One region of the Pseudomonas sp. PSKL.D1 genome, then DNA from elsewhere that is predicted to be linked to it. Evidence: riboswitches for the same ligand, from Rfam matches in the RefSeq annotation. Region 1 holds a riboswitch; the other holds the start of a gene.
What was found. A riboswitch is a leader RNA that binds a small molecule or an ion and turns the genes downstream of it on or off. The one in region 1 is predicted to bind thiamine pyrophosphate.

Region 1 (7,369 bases):
GGCGCAGGCTGTCGCGGGTATTGAGCCCCAACAACGTGCCCGCCGGGTCGGCGAACAGGTGGGCGTCCGTGAGTTGCACCACATGCACGGGTGCCTGGGAAAGGTCTGGGTGCGGCAATTGCCGTCTCCTCACGCGGATTCAGCAGAAATTATGGCGTTGTGATGGCCTCAAGCAAACACCCGAAGCCGACAAGCGTCACATTTCAGCGAACACTTGCCAATTCATGGCCGCAGGCAAGGCAATGGCTCAGCCACTCACCCAGGAACAGGTTCAGTTGGGCTTTTTCATCCGGCTGATGCATGCCCGCATTGGGGTACGGGTAGATGCTACGCAAGCGGCGGGTGTGTTCGGCGCTGACCACTTCGGCCATGCGTGCATCGTGATACACCTGCACTTCAAGGTGCGGCACCGGCAACCAAGGCAGGCTGTGCTCCTGGCGCACGCGCAACGTGGTGGTATACGGGCAGGCCAGTACCACGTCGAGCACCAGTACGCCGAGCATCTGGTCGCCCTGGGTCATGCCGATACGGCGCGAACTCTGGGTGGTGCGCATGTCGGGCAACAGGCGCATGAGCCGGGCGTAGTTGGCCTCGCAGGCTGCTTGCAGCCCGGCCAGGTCGACCCGATAACGCTCGCGCAGCAGGTTCACTTCCACATACCTCGTACTTCATCACGGTTCAGGGCCAGCCATTGCAGGCCAATGATGGTCGCGGCGTTACAGATACGGCCGTCGCGCACGGCCTGCAGGGCGTCTTCGAAGGGCCACACACGTACGCGGATGTCCTCGCCCTCTTCCTCCAACCCGTGCAGGCCACCGGCACCTTCGCTGACGCAACGGCCCAGGAACAGATGCACGAACTCATCGCTACCACCCGGTGACGGGAAGTAGCGGGTCATCGGCCACAGGGCGCTGAACGTCAGGCCTGCCTCCTCTTCGGCTTCACGGTGGGCAACTTCCTCGGGTTTTTCGTCCTTGTCGATCAGGCCGGCGACCATCTCGATCAGCCAAGGGTTGCCAACCTTGTCCAGGGCGCCGACGCGGAACTGCTCTATCAGCACCACCTCGTCACGCAGGGGGTCATAAGGCAGCACGCAGACGGCATCGTGGCGCACGAACAGCTCGCGGCTGATCTCCCGCCCCATGCCGCCGGCAAACAACTCGTGGCGCAGGCGCAGCTTGTCGAGCTTGTAAAAGCCCTGGAAGCAATTGGCCCGTTCGATGATCTCGAAGCCCTTGGGCACTGAATTCAACGCGTCTGACATGGAAATCCTCATTACCTCGAATAGCGCTTCGCGCCATCCTACTCTGCACGCCTGCCCGTTTCATCCCTTTCCGGCAACCGTTCGCCTACTTGGGACAGGGCAACTACTCTCTGTTAGCTTAGTGGCGAACTGAAGGCCGCGCAGACGGTCAAAGGCCGACTTTTCCCTGTTCTGCAAGGATCATCATGACACTGGTCAAACTCACTTCCGTGGCTGTGCTGGCCATGGCCCTGGGCGCCTGCCAGAGCCTGTTCGCCCCAAATTACCGGGCCCCGCTCGAGGTCAAGCGCGACGCCTGGGAGCATGTGAAGCCCGGCTGCAGCGCCAGCGACTGCCCGCTGGTGAACATCGACATGATTCACTTCCCCGACTTGCCCAAGCTCGACGGCATCGTCGAAAAGCGCCTGTTGCAGCTGACCGAAGACAACCAGCATGGCACAGCACCCGCCACCTTGCAGGCATACGAGCAGCAGTACCTGGCCAGTGCCGAAAAACGCAACAGCAGCTACTTGCAAGCCAAGGTACGAGAGCAACATGACGGGCTGGTGATCATCGAGTTGTCCAGCTACCTGGACACGGGTGGCGCCCACGGCATGCCGGGGCGCGGGTTCATCAACTATTCGCGCAAGCAGGACAAGGTGCTGACCCTGCAAGACATGCTGGTGCCCGGCCAGGAAGACACCTTCTGGAAAACGGTGGAGGAATCCCACCGCGCCTGGCTGATAAGCGTGGGCATGGACAAAGACGCCGAGTTCGTCAAAACCTGGCCCTTCAAAAAGTCGCCGCACATCGCCCTGACGTACGGCGCGGTGGTGGTGAAGTACGAGGTTTACGCCATTGCGCCCTATTCCATGGGCCACGTGGAACTCAAAATCCCCTACCCACGCCTGAATGGCGTACTCAAGCCCGAGCTGTTTCCCGGCCGCGGCTGACGCTTAGCACCGCATGCAGCCCACCTGCCAGCAGCAGTGCTGGCAGGGTCGCCCCCAGCTCCGGGGCCTTGGCGGCGATCACGTGATAAGCCACCACGCCCACCGCCCAGGCCAGCAGTGCCTGCCAGTGCAAACCGCCCACAACCGAAGGCGCACGGCGGCGACGGATCACGAAGTGGTCCATCAACACCACCCCGAACAGCGGCGCGAATACCGAGCCGATCAGCAGCAGGAAGTTTTCGTACTGCGCCAGTGGCGCCAGCAACGCAATCAGGGTGCAAAGCACGCCGATGGCCAAGGCCAGGTGCTCGACCTTCACAGGCACCAGCAGCCCGGTGGAAACGGCCGCCGAGTGAATGTCGGCAAAGGCCTTCTCCGATTCGTCCAGCAAGATGAGCAGCAGCGGGATACCGATGCCTGCACCGGCAAGCGCCAACAGCAACGCATTGGCCTCACCACTGGAAGCGAACGCCAGGGTGTAGGCCACGCCCAGGCTCATCAGCCAGGTATTGCCAATGAAGTAGCCCAGTGCAGTGCCGCCGAATACCGATTTGCCACCCCGTGCAAAGCGCGAGTAGTCGGCGATCAACGGCAACCAGGACAGCGGCATCGCGATGGCGATGTCAAAACCCACCGCCAGCGACATCGAGCCGCCCCCGCCGCGTTGCCACAGGTCGGCCAGGTCGGCTTTGGCGAACAGGTTCCAGGTCAACCAAAGGCACGCGCCCAGCAGTACCCAGATACCCCATTTGCGCAGCACCTTGCGCACGAACGCCAATGGCCCGCTGACCGCCAGCAAAGTCGCCAGGCCACCGAAGCACAGGGTCCAGAGCAACGGGCTGTTCCACAGGCTGTCTTCGCCAAAGGTGCGCGCGCCAAGCAAGCTTGCGGCATCACGCATGACGATGATCTCGAACGCGCCCCAGCCCACCAGTTGCAGCAAGTTGAGTACCGCCGGCAACCGAGCGCCGTGGCGGCCCAGGCTCAGGCGCAGGGTGGCCATGGCCGACAGGCCCGTGTCGCTGCCGATGACGCCGGCAGCCCCCAGCAGCAGCACGCCTACACCGGTACCGAGGGCGATAGCCAGCATGGCACCGGCAAGGCCCAGGCCCGGGGCCAGCATGGCGCCTACCTGCAGGACCATCAGGCCTATGCCCAGGGAGAACCAGAGGGTGAACAGGTCACGGCCGCTGAAGGGGCGCTGGCTGATGGGGACCGCGTGGTCGGGGGAGAAGTGGCTGGGGGATGTCATGATGGCGCTCGGCAGAAGTTATTGTGGTTGGCTTGGCGAGGACGTTGTCCTCGATCGCGACACAAGGCCGCTCCCACAGGAGATCGCATACCCCTGCAGGTGCCGCCCCGGGCTTTTTACACCTTGTGGTACAGCTGGCTGCCTTCCTGGCGGAACCGCTCGGCCTGCTCCCGCATGCCTTCTTCAACAGAAACATCCACCGCGTCGATGCGCAGATTGGCCGCGTATTCACGCACTTCCTGGGTAATTTTCATCGAGCAGAACTTCGGCCCGCACATCGAGCAGAAGTGCGCCACCTTGGCCGATTCCTTCGGCAGGGTTTCATCGTGGAAGGCGCGTGCAGTGTCCGGGTCCAGGCCCAGGTTGAACTGGTCTTCCCAGCGGAACTCGAAACGCGCCTTGGACAAGGCGTTGTCGCGGATTTGCGCGCCTGGGTGGCCTTTGGCAAGGTCCGCCGCATGGGCCGCGATCTTGTAAGTGATGATGCCGGTCTTGACGTCATCCTTGTTCGGCAGGCCCAGGTGTTCCTTGGGCGTGACGTAGCAGAGCATGGCGCACCCGAACCAGCCGATCATTGCCGCACCAATGCCGGAGGTGATGTGGTCGTAACCAGGCGCGATGTCGGTGGTCAGCGGGCCGAGGGTATAGAACGGCGCCTCGTCGCAGCACTCCAGCTGCTTGTCCATGTTCTCTTTGATCAGCTGCATCGGCACGTGGCCCGGGCCTTCGATCATGCACTGCACGTCGTGTTTCCAGGCGATCTTGGTCAGCTCACCCAAGGTTTCCAGCTCACCAAACTGAGCAGCGTCGTTGGCGTCGGCAATCGAGCCCGGGCGCAGGCCGTCGCCCAGCGAGAAGCTGACGTCATAGGCCTTCATGATTTCGCAGATCTCATCGAAGTGCGTGTACAGGAAGTTCTCTTTGTGGTGCGCCAGGCACCATTTGGCCATGATCGAACCGCCGCGGCTGACAATGCCGGTCACACGCTTGGCGGTCAGCGGCACGTAGCGCAGCAGCACGCCCGCATGGATGGTGAAGTAGTCCACGCCTTGTTCGGCCTGTTCGATCAGCGTGTCGCGGAACAGCTCCCAAGTGAGGTCCTCCGCGATGCCGTTCACCTTTTCCAGGGCCTGGTAAATCGGCACGGTACCAATCGGTACCGGCGAGTTGCGGATGATCCACTCGCGGGTTTCATGGATGTGCTTGCCGGTGGACAAGTCCATGACCGTGTCCGAACCCCAGCGGATGCCCCAGGTCAGCTTGGCCACTTCTTCTTCGATGGACGAACCCAGCGCACTGTTGCCGATGTTGCCGTTGATCTTCACCAGGAAGTTGCGGCCGATGATCATCGGCTCCAGCTCGGTATGGTTGATGTTGGCCGGGATGATGGCGCGCCCGCGGGCGATTTCCTCGCGCACGAACTCGGGGGTGATCTCTTTCGGGATGCTGGCACCAAAGCTGTGCCCCGCGTGCTGCTGGTTCAGCAGGCCGGCGGCGCGGGCTTCCTGCAGCTTCATGTTTTCGCGGATGGCGACGTATTCCATCTCGGCGGTAATGATGCCTTGGCGGGCATAGTGCATCTGCGAGACGTTGGCGCCGGCCTTGGCACGGCGCGGGTTACGCACGTGGTTGAAGCGCAGTTTGGCGAGTTCGGCATCGTTCAGGCGCTGCTGGCCGAAGTTGGAGCTCAGGCCGCCCAGGCGTTCGGTATCGCCACGGGCGTCAATCCAGGCAGAGCGCACATCGGCCAGGCCCTTGCGCACGTCGATGATGACGTTGGGGTCGGTGTAAGGGCCGGAAGTGTCATACACCAGCACCGGGGCGTTGGATTCGCCGCCAAAGTCGGTGGGGGTGTCGTGCAGGCTGATTTCGCGCATGGGTACGCGGATGTCCGGGCGCGAGCCTTCGACGTACACCTTGCGCGAACGCGGGAAGGGTTGCACGGACTGCTGGTCGACTTGGGCCGACTCGCTGAGGTTGATCGTTTTTTCTTGTTTGCTCATCACAGGCTCTCCAGACGTCTTCCTTGCGGGCAGAATGTCGGGGTGAACCTGAAAGGCGCGGACGCACCCATTGATGGGTGCAGTGCCGGATACGTGGAGGTGCCTTGGGCTGCGTTGCAGCTGAGACATTCCCGGACCTGGCACAAGAGGCTCCCCGGGAAGGCGAGCAATCTTGTTCCCTACGCAGGCGCTAACCTGATCAGGTTCAACGGGATCCGCAACTTTGCGATCTCAGCCTTTGCATCAAGGCACCCCGACAAGAACGTGCGCAGTCTAAGCTGGAGTGGTCGGCAAAGCCAAGCTTGTAAATCACGGAATGATGAAAGGCGTAACCGGCGATTGTTGCCGGGGGCGCATGGCACTACACTGACCAGCCATTCGATACTCAACAGTTCAGTAATTAAATTTCGTACAAGGATTGCCCTTATGCTGCGCAAACTCTCACTGGCGATTGCCGTGTCTTGTGCGTCCAACGGAGTGGTCTGGGCAGCGGATGTGCCCACAACAGTTAAAACCGACCTGGTTAGCGTTTATCAGGAAGCAGTCGACAACAACGCCGATCTTGCCGCCGCACGCGCCGATTATGGCGCCCGCCGCGAAGTGGTGCCCCAGGCCCGCGCGGGCTTGCTGCCCAACCTTTCGGCCGGCGCCGAAATGATGAACACCCGGACCAAGCTGGACGAGCCGTCCATCACCTCCAACCGCAGCGGCAACGCGTGGAGCGCGACCCTGGCCCAGCCAATCTTCCGCGCTGACCGCTGGTTCCAGTTACAGGCTGCCGAAGCTGTCAACGAACAGGCGGCACTGGAATTGTCGGCTACCGAACAGAACCTGATCCTGCAAACCGCGCAAAACTACTTTGCCGTGCTGCGTGCCCAGGACAACCTGGCTGCGACCAAGGCTGAAGAGGCGGCTTTCAAGCGCCAGCTGGACCAGTCCAATGAGCGCTTCGATGTAGGCCTGTCGGACAAGACCGACGTGCTTCAATCCCAGGCCAGCTACGACACTGCCCGGGCCAACCGGATCATTGCCGAGCGCCAGGTGCAAGACGCCTTCGAGGCATTGGTTACCTTGACCAACCGCGAGTACAGCTCGATCCAGGGCGTGGTCCACACCTTGCCGATTCAGGTACCGACCCCCAACGACGCCAAGGCCTGGGTCGAAACCGCGGGTAAGCAGAACCTCAACCTGCTGGCCACCAACTACGCGGTTTCTGCCGCCGAAGAGACCCTGCGTCAGCGCAAGGCCGGCCATGCGCCAACCCTGGATGCGGTGGCCAAGTACCAGAAGGGTGACAACGACAACCTTGGTTTCACCAACCCTTCGCAGCTAGGTGTGCGTTATAGCGGCGACGTCGAACAGACCAGCGTAGGCCTGCAGTTGAATATTCCGATCTACAGCGGCGGCCTGACTAGCTCGCAAGTGCGCGAGGCCTATCAGCGCCTGAGCCAGAGCGAGCAACAACGCGAAAGCCTGCGCCGCCAGGTGGTGGAAAACACGCGCAACCTGCACCGGGCCGTAAATACCGATGTGGAACAGGTCCAGGCGCGCAAGCAGTCGATCATTTCCAACCAGAGTGCACTGGAGGCCACCGAAATCGGCTACCAAGTCGGTACGCGTAACATCGTCGATGTGTTGGATGCACAGCGCCAGCTTTACACATCGGTGCGTGATTACAACAACAGCCGGTATGACTACATTCTGGACAATTTGAGTTTGAAGCAGGCGGCGGGGACATTGAGCCCGCAGGACCTGGTGGACTTGAAACGGTATTTGAAAGCCGATTACAACCCGGACAAAGACTTCCTGCCGCCGGACCTGGCTGCGGCGGCAGCGAAGAACTTCGAACGCCGACCTTGAGACAATCGCTGGCCTGTGTGGGAGCGGCCTTGCGTCGCGAAAGGGCTGCGAAGCGGCC
Region 2 (7,369 bases), 2.3 Mb from region 1:
GTTCGAGCGCAACCTGAGCCGCGCTGGCGGCAACCCGGCGCAGGCACTCAACGACCTGGCGCAGGTGCGGCAGTTTCTGACCGGCAATGGCCTGTTTGCCTTCTTCGACGCCCCCTGGACGCCGATCTACCTGCTGGTTTCCTACCTGATTCACCCGCTGCTGGGCCTGGTGACCCTGATCGGCTCACTCATTCTCGTGGGCCTGGCCTACCTGACCGAAAAGGCCACGCAAAAGCCGCTGGGCGAGGCCAACCAGGCCGCCCTGGCGTCGGCCAACTACGCCAACAACAACCTGCGCAATGCCGAAGTGATCGTGGCCATGGGCATGCTGCCAGCCATCAGCAAGCGCTGGTACCAGAGCCATTTGCGCATCCTGCAGATGCAAACCCTGGCCTCTGACCGCGCGGCGATCATCAGCAGCACCGGCCGCTTCGTGCGCATTACCCTGCAGTCGCTGATTCTGGGCACCGGCGCGCTGCTGGCGATCGAGGGCAAGATCACGCCCGGCATGATGATCGCGTGCTCAATCCTGACAGGCCGCGCACTGGGGCCGGTGGAGCAAGTGATCGCCTCTTGGAAGCAACTGTTGGGCTGCCGTTCGGCCTGGGGCCGGCTCAATGAATTGCTGCAGGATTACCCGCGCCGCCCGCCCAGCATGGCGCTGCAACGGCCCGTTGGCGGGTTGGCGGTGGAGAACGTGTTCGCCGGCGCGCCTGGCGCCAACAACACCATCGTACGTGGCGTCAGCTTTACCATTGCGCCAGGTGAAAGCCTGGGCATCATCGGCCCGTCCGCCTCCGGCAAGTCCACCCTCGCCCGCTTGCTGGTGGGCGTATGGCCCACCCAGGCCGGCAAGGTGCGGCTGGACGGCGCCGACATCTTCACCTGGAACAAGGCCGAACTTGGCCCTTGGCTCGGCTACCTGCCCCAGGACGTGGAACTGTTCGAAGGCAGCATTGCCGACAACATTGCCCGCTTTGGCGAGGTAGACAGCGACGCGGTCATCCGCGCTGCCAAGGTTACCGGCGTGCACGAGATGATTTTGCGCCTGCCACACGGTTACGACACGCGCCTGGGCACCGATGGCAGCCCACTGTCCGGTGGCCAGAAGCAGCGCATTGCCCTGGCCCGCGCACTGTATGGCGAACCCAGCCTGATCGTGCTCGATGAACCCAATGCCAACCTCGACGACCTCGGTGAAAAAGCCCTGGTCGATGCCTTGGCCGAACTGAAGGCCCGTGGCACCACGGTCATACTGATTTCCCATCGCCCCAATGTGCTGTGCGCCGTCGACAACGTGCTGATGCTGCGCGACGGCGGCGTGCAGATGCTCGGCAGCCGCGATGAGGTGTTTGCCGCACTGCGCAAGGCCAGTGTGATCCCCGCCGGCGCCGCCGCGCCGCTGGCCGCCGTGAAAGTACGGGAGTAGCCGACCATGCACACCGAGATGATCCCCGCCGATGCCAAGGGCCTGATCGACCTGGACACCGGCAAACCCGCCCGGGCCGGCCTGTGGCTGATGCTGGCCGGCTTTGGCGGCTTTTTGCTGTGGTCCTGGCTGGCGCCGCTGGATGCCGGCATCGTCGCCACCGGCACGGTGAAGGTCACCAGCAACCGCAAGGCGGTGCAGCACCTCACCGGCGGCACCGTGGAAGCCATCCTGGTGCGCGAAGGCGATGTGGTGAAAAAGGGCCAGCCGGTGGTACGCCTGGATGCCCTGCACGCGGTGGCCGAGCAAGGCGCCGTCAGCGCCCAGTACATTGTCAGCAAGACCGTGCACAACCGCCTGGAGGCCGAACGGGACGACCAGAAGACCATCACCTTCGACCCCGAACTGCTCGAACGCTACGCCGACGACCCCCGGCTGCAAGCCGCCATGGACCTGCAACAACGCCTGCTGGACACCCGCCGCGCCGGGCTGGCGGGCGAAATCAACATCCTTGAAGAAAACCTCAGCGCCTCCACCACGCAGCTCAAGGGCCTGCAACAGGTGTATGGCGCCCGCTCCACACAGCTGGGCTTTCTCAATCAGGAACTCAAAGGCACCCGCACGCTGGCCGCTGAAGGCTACGTGCCGCGCAACCGCCTGCTGGAACTGGAGCGCAGTAACGCCGACCTGTCTGCCGGCCAGGCCGAAAACCTCAACAACATCGCACGCGCCCGCAGCCAGGCCACCGAGATCAAACTGCGCATCCTGCAGCGCCAGCACGACTACCTGAAGGAAGTGGAATCCCAGCTCACCGACACCGCCAAGGAAAACACCACCCTGGCCGACCGCCTGAGGGCGCTGGATTACGAGGTGAACCACACCGTCATTCGCTCGCCCATCGATGGCATGGTCCAGGCCCTGAGCATCGCTACCGTCGGCGGCATCATCCAGCCTGGCGCGCGCATCATGGAAGTGGTGCCCCTGGACGAGCCGCTGCAAGTCGACGCCATGATCCCGGTGCAGGCCATCGACAAGATGGTGCCGGGCCTGGCCGTGGACCTGGCCTTCCCGGCATTCAACCACGCGCACACCCCCAACATCCCCGGCCGGGTCAAGACCGTTTCCGCCGACCGCCTGATGGATGAAGAAAGCAAGCAACCGTTCTACCTGGCGCAAGTGGAAGTGACCCCCGAGGGCATGGACCTGCTCGGCAGCAACCACATCCGCCCGGGCATGCCGGCCACCGTCACCATCAAGACCGGTGAGCGCAACCTGCTCAGCTACCTGCTCAAACCCATGCTGGAACGCGTCGACAGCGCGTTCAAGGAGCAATGACATGCACCGCTCCTGCCTGTTCGCCTGCCTGCTGGGCCTGGCAGCACCCGCCGGCGCCATGGACCTCAAGCAAGCCTGGGACCTGCTGCAGTATCAAGGGCCGGTCTACCAGGCCGCCGTGCACGAGCAACAGGCTGGCCTGGAAAACCGCGCCATCGGCCAGGCCGGCCTGCTGCCGCAGATCAACGCTTCGGCCTACAACAACAAGGTCAACGGCAGCCAGCGCCAGAACGGCCTGGACCGCGACCTGGACTATGACTCGCGCGGCGCCAACGTGCGCCTGCGCCAGCCGTTGTTCAACAAACAGAAAATGGCCGAATACCACCAGGGCCAGCAGCGCGCCGATTACAGCGTGGCCGTGTTCGACGCCAAGACCCAGGACGCAGCCGTACGCCTGGCCGACAGCTACTTCAACGTGCTGCTGGCCAGCGAAACCATTGCCCTGGCCAAAGCCAAGCTCAGCGCCTTCGAAGAACAACTGGCCTCGGCCAAACGGCGCATGGAGTTGGGCGACGGCACCATCACCGACATCGACGAGTCCGCCGCTCGCCGTGACCTGGCCGAGGCCGAACTGATCGAAGCGCAGGACAACCTGGTCAATGCCCGGCGCAAGCTGGAGGAATACATCGGTGAAACGCCGCAGTCACTGACCACGCTGCAACCCGGTTTCGCCACCCCGCCGCTGCTGCCCGGCAACCTGCAGGACTGGCTGGTGAAAGCCCAGGCCGACAGCCCGCTGATTCATGCCCGGCGGCACAGTTATGAGCTTGCAGAAGAAGAAGTGAAACGCGCCCGGGCCGGGCACTTTCCGACCCTGGATTTTGTGGCGGGGTATACCGCAGGCGAAAGCCAGTCGATTTCCGAGTTGAACCAGCGCAACCATTACAGCTCGATCGGGCTGGAGATCAACATTCCGCTGTACAGCGGCGGCAGTGTCAGCGCCCTGACCCGGCAGGCCAGTGCCAACAGTTCCAAAGCCCTGGACGAGCTCGATGCCACCCGCCAGGAGGTCATTACGGGCACAACCCGCGAGTTTCGCGGCGTGCAGAGCGGCGCCTTGCGTGTGCGGGCGCTGGAAAAGGCAGTGGCGTCCAACGAGCGCTCGTTGCTGTCGGCTCGCAAGGGGTTCAAGGAAGGCGGCACCAGCACCAATTCCGATGTGCTCAATGCCGAAGAACTGTTGTTCGTGGCGCGGCATGATTTGTTCGAGGCCAAGCTGCGGTATTTGATGTCGCGGCTACGGCTGGCCTCGTCGGTGGGGAGTTTGGGGGATGATGATATCCGGCTGGTCAATGATTACCTGGGGCCGGAGTTGGTGGTGAGCAATTAGAACCTGATAGCGATGAGATGCCTGGATCGAGCGCCGCTTACGCGCCGCATCGCGGATAAATCCGCTCCTACAAAGGAATGCGACTCCCTGTAGGAGCGGATTTATCCGCGATGCGGCGCGTAAGCGGCGCCCGTTTCTTACAAACCTTGCGCCAACCCCATCTGCCAGAAGTCCGCCTCCAGCTTCGACGCCTGCCCAAAAATCCCCGCCAGCTCCACAAAGCGCTGCTCGGTCATGCTACGCGCCGCCAGCACATCCAGGTGCTCACGCGCCGCCGCCGCCACGCCCTGATACGCCGCCCCGGCATACTCGCCAATCCATTCCCGATACGGGTGCCCGCTCAAATCGCCAATCTGCCCCGCCAGCCGGCTGCCGATCTCGGCATAGCCAATCACACAGGGGGCCAGCGCTGCATGCAGCTCCAGCAGGTCACCTGCCGCGCCGCAGTCGAGTACATAACGGGTGTAGGCCACCGTAGCCTGGTGCTCGGGTGCCGCCTCGATATCCGCCTTGCTCAGCCCCCAGCGGGCGCACAGGCGCAGGTGCAGTTCGGTTTCGTCCAGAATCGCCGCCAGCCCCGCCTGGGCCGCGCGGATGTCCGACGGCAGGCGGCTCTTGTAGGCCGCCAGCGCGTAGGCACGGGCGAACTGGATCAGGAACAGGTAATCCTGCACCAGGTACACACGAAAGGCAGCTTCGGGCAAGGTACCCTCGCCCATCTGCCGCACGAATTCATGGTCGACGTAGCTGGCCCACTGCGGCGCGGCGGCGGTTTTCAAACGCTGGAAGATATCCATGCTTACGCCGCCTCGTCGTACACAGCGTCGAAGAAGGCCAGCTCCAGCGCCACAGTGCGGGCAAAGAAGTCGCTGCTCAGCGCGGCCTCTTGCGGCCCCACGCGGTCCAGCTCGCTTTGCAGGAACCCGACGAATTCGCTAAAGGCAGGGTTGTCATGCAAGGTAATCCATTCGGCGTGAACGAAGCTGGCTGGCAGTGGTTTGGGTGCTCGGGTTGCCCAGTCCAGGTACAGGCCTTCGGCGACGTTGAGTACGGCCAGCGCAGCGGCGTAGGAGCGCGTGGCGGCAGCTTCGCGCATGATCGCCTTGAAGCCCGCGGTAGGCACAGTGTCTGCGGGTTCGGTGCGCTGCACGGGGCTGACATCCAGCGCCTCGAAGGCGCGCAGGAAGTAGGTGTTCTCGTCGCTGGAAATCATCCCGGCAAAGCGGCCGAAACGCAGGCGGGCTTCGAAGGTGTCGGCGGTGGCGATGGCTGCGCCGAGCAGGGTCAGGAAGCTGTCGAGAAAGCGGTGATCCTGCACCAGGTAGCGAATCATGACCGGGTCGGCCACGCTGCCATCGCACAGCTCGCGGACAAAACGGTGGCCAACGGCGGCGTCCCAGGTGGCCAGGCTTTGGCGGCGAAGGGTTTCGGTGAAGCGTTCGGTCATGGTTGCGGCCTCGCAGTGGGGGCCGGCAAAAAGGCAGGTTTTTTCATCCCATCCCTTCGCCGGCATGATCCGGATCAGGTTCGAAGGGTCACCGCGCCAGCGGTTTCTCAGCCCGTTGCCGGGCTCCCCTTGGAGGCCTGCAGGTATACCGCAGTTGTTAAGGTTTTGTCACCCACCCACCAGAACTGGGCCACGGTTTTACCCCGCTTGTGGGTGCCATCACCCATTTATTGACACCCCAGTGTTTAGTGCACATCAGGCCGCGCAAGGGTTTGTTTAACAAAGTATTACTGGCCTTGAAGTTGGCACATCCGTTGCTCCAGCCCTTACAAACGAGGCAAAACGCCATTGATGGCCCCCAGCCATTTAGCTGCGAGCGAGGCACAAGGCAATGAAAACCCCTGCCGTGACCCACCCCAACCGCCACGCCTTCCAACTTACCGCCGTTGCCGCGCTGATACTCGGCCTGGGGCAAGGGCCGTTGATGGCGTCGTCGCTGGACGACGTCAGCCAGCCTCCGCCGACAGACCCATCGCACTTCGACGATCAGCCGGCCGACCCCAACCCGGCACTGCTCAACCTGTTCAATCTACCCGAGGCCAATGAAGGCTCGCTGGAGCTGAAGGATGGGGTGTACGGCGACCGCTCGACCAACCGGGTCGACAACGTACTGCCGCCTGCCCTGCAAACCTCACGCAATTACCCTACCAACGGTAAGCCAAGCCCGCTGTTCGGCGCGCAGCCTTTCACCCAGCAGCTGCTGCTGTTCGAAGAATTCGGCCCGGAAAAACTCGACCCCAGCCTGCCGCCGCCCGCGCTGACCTTCCCCGTGCCAACGCTGGGTGCCGCGCCCGCGCAAGACCCGGATGTGGTCGCCCGCAGCAGCCCCAACGGCAATGCCCTGGAAGCCTTCCTCAAGCAACCGGGCCTGTACCCGTTCCCTACCCAGTATTCCAACGTGCTCGACCGCAACCCATGGAAGGCACAGATCGAGATGTTCCTGAACCGCAACGGGGTAGGCTCGCCAGCAGAAGGCCGGCCACCAGGAAAAGGCTGGTCGCACCAGCGCTGGAACGAGTTCTACCCCCAGGCGGCGTTCAAGACCGCGCAGGCCGGGGCGCGCATCAACCAGGGGCTGCGTGACCGCAAGCAGTTGCACAACTATGCCGTGGGCGAGTTCGCCCCGGGCGGGCTGTATTACCAAACCTCGGACATCCCCACCACCCTCGGCACCACCAAAGGCATCGACACCCGCTTTCACCCGAACATGCCCCTGCAAAACCACAAGTCATTGTGGACCTTCGATGGCACCTTCCCGGTCAAGCTGCTGATGGTGCGCTATGGCCAGCCGGTGCTGATGCGCCACTACAACGCCCTGCCTATCGACCCGGCCGCCAACGCGGGCTTTGGCTTGCACACCATTTCCACCCACGAGCACAACGGCCACTCCCCGGCCGAAAGCGATGGCTTTGCCAACGCCTATTTCTTCCCTGGCCAGTATTACGACTACCGCTGGCCCATCCAGCTGGCCGGCTACGACACCATCAACACCCGTGCCGAAGACCCCCGCGCCGCATTCCCCTGCTCGCCCGGCGAAACCCTGTTCGTCAACGATGCCTCCCCCGGCCTCAAAACCTGCCAGAACGGCAGCATCAAGATCCGCGGTGACTGGCGCGAAACCATGAGCACCCACTGGTTCCACGACCACATGATGGATTTCACGGCGCAGAACGTCTACAAAGGCAACGCCGTGATGATGAACTACTACAGCGCGCTGGACCGCGGCAACGAAGCCCTGCAGGACGGCGTCAACCTGCGCTTCCCCAGC

Region 2: it holds a riboswitch for thiamine pyrophosphate, as region 1 does, so the genes downstream of both, PVV54_RS13155 (TenA family protein) here and thiC (phosphomethylpyrimidine synthase ThiC) in region 1, are expected to answer to the same signal.

The regions. Positions count from the first base shown of each region.
Region 1 is NZ_CP118607.1:601,813-609,181, reverse strand. Features, by position in the region: gene cpdA (3',5'-cyclic-AMP phosphodiesterase) at 1-118, opposite strand, end outside; gene PVV54_RS02530 (DUF1249 domain-containing protein) at 204-656, opposite strand; gene PVV54_RS02525 (NUDIX domain-containing protein) at 647-1,264, opposite strand; gene PVV54_RS02520 (RsiV family protein) at 1,450-2,196, shown strand; gene cytX (putative hydroxymethylpyrimidine transporter CytX) at 2,165-3,448, opposite strand; gene thiC (phosphomethylpyrimidine synthase ThiC) at 3,565-5,451, opposite strand; TPP riboswitch at 5,611-5,717, opposite strand; gene PVV54_RS02505 (TolC family outer membrane protein) at 5,878-7,311, shown strand.
Region 2 is NZ_CP118607.1:2,941,502-2,948,870, forward strand. Features, by position in the region: gene PVV54_RS13135 (type I secretion system permease/ATPase) at 1-1,429, shown strand, start outside; gene PVV54_RS13140 (HlyD family type I secretion periplasmic adaptor subunit) at 1,436-2,764, shown strand; gene PVV54_RS13145 (TolC family outer membrane protein) at 2,766-4,094, shown strand; gene tenA (thiaminase II) at 4,232-4,891, opposite strand; gene PVV54_RS13155 (TenA family protein) at 4,894-5,541, opposite strand; TPP riboswitch at 5,576-5,681, opposite strand; gene PVV54_RS13160 (Ig-like domain-containing protein) at 5,933-7,369, shown strand, end outside.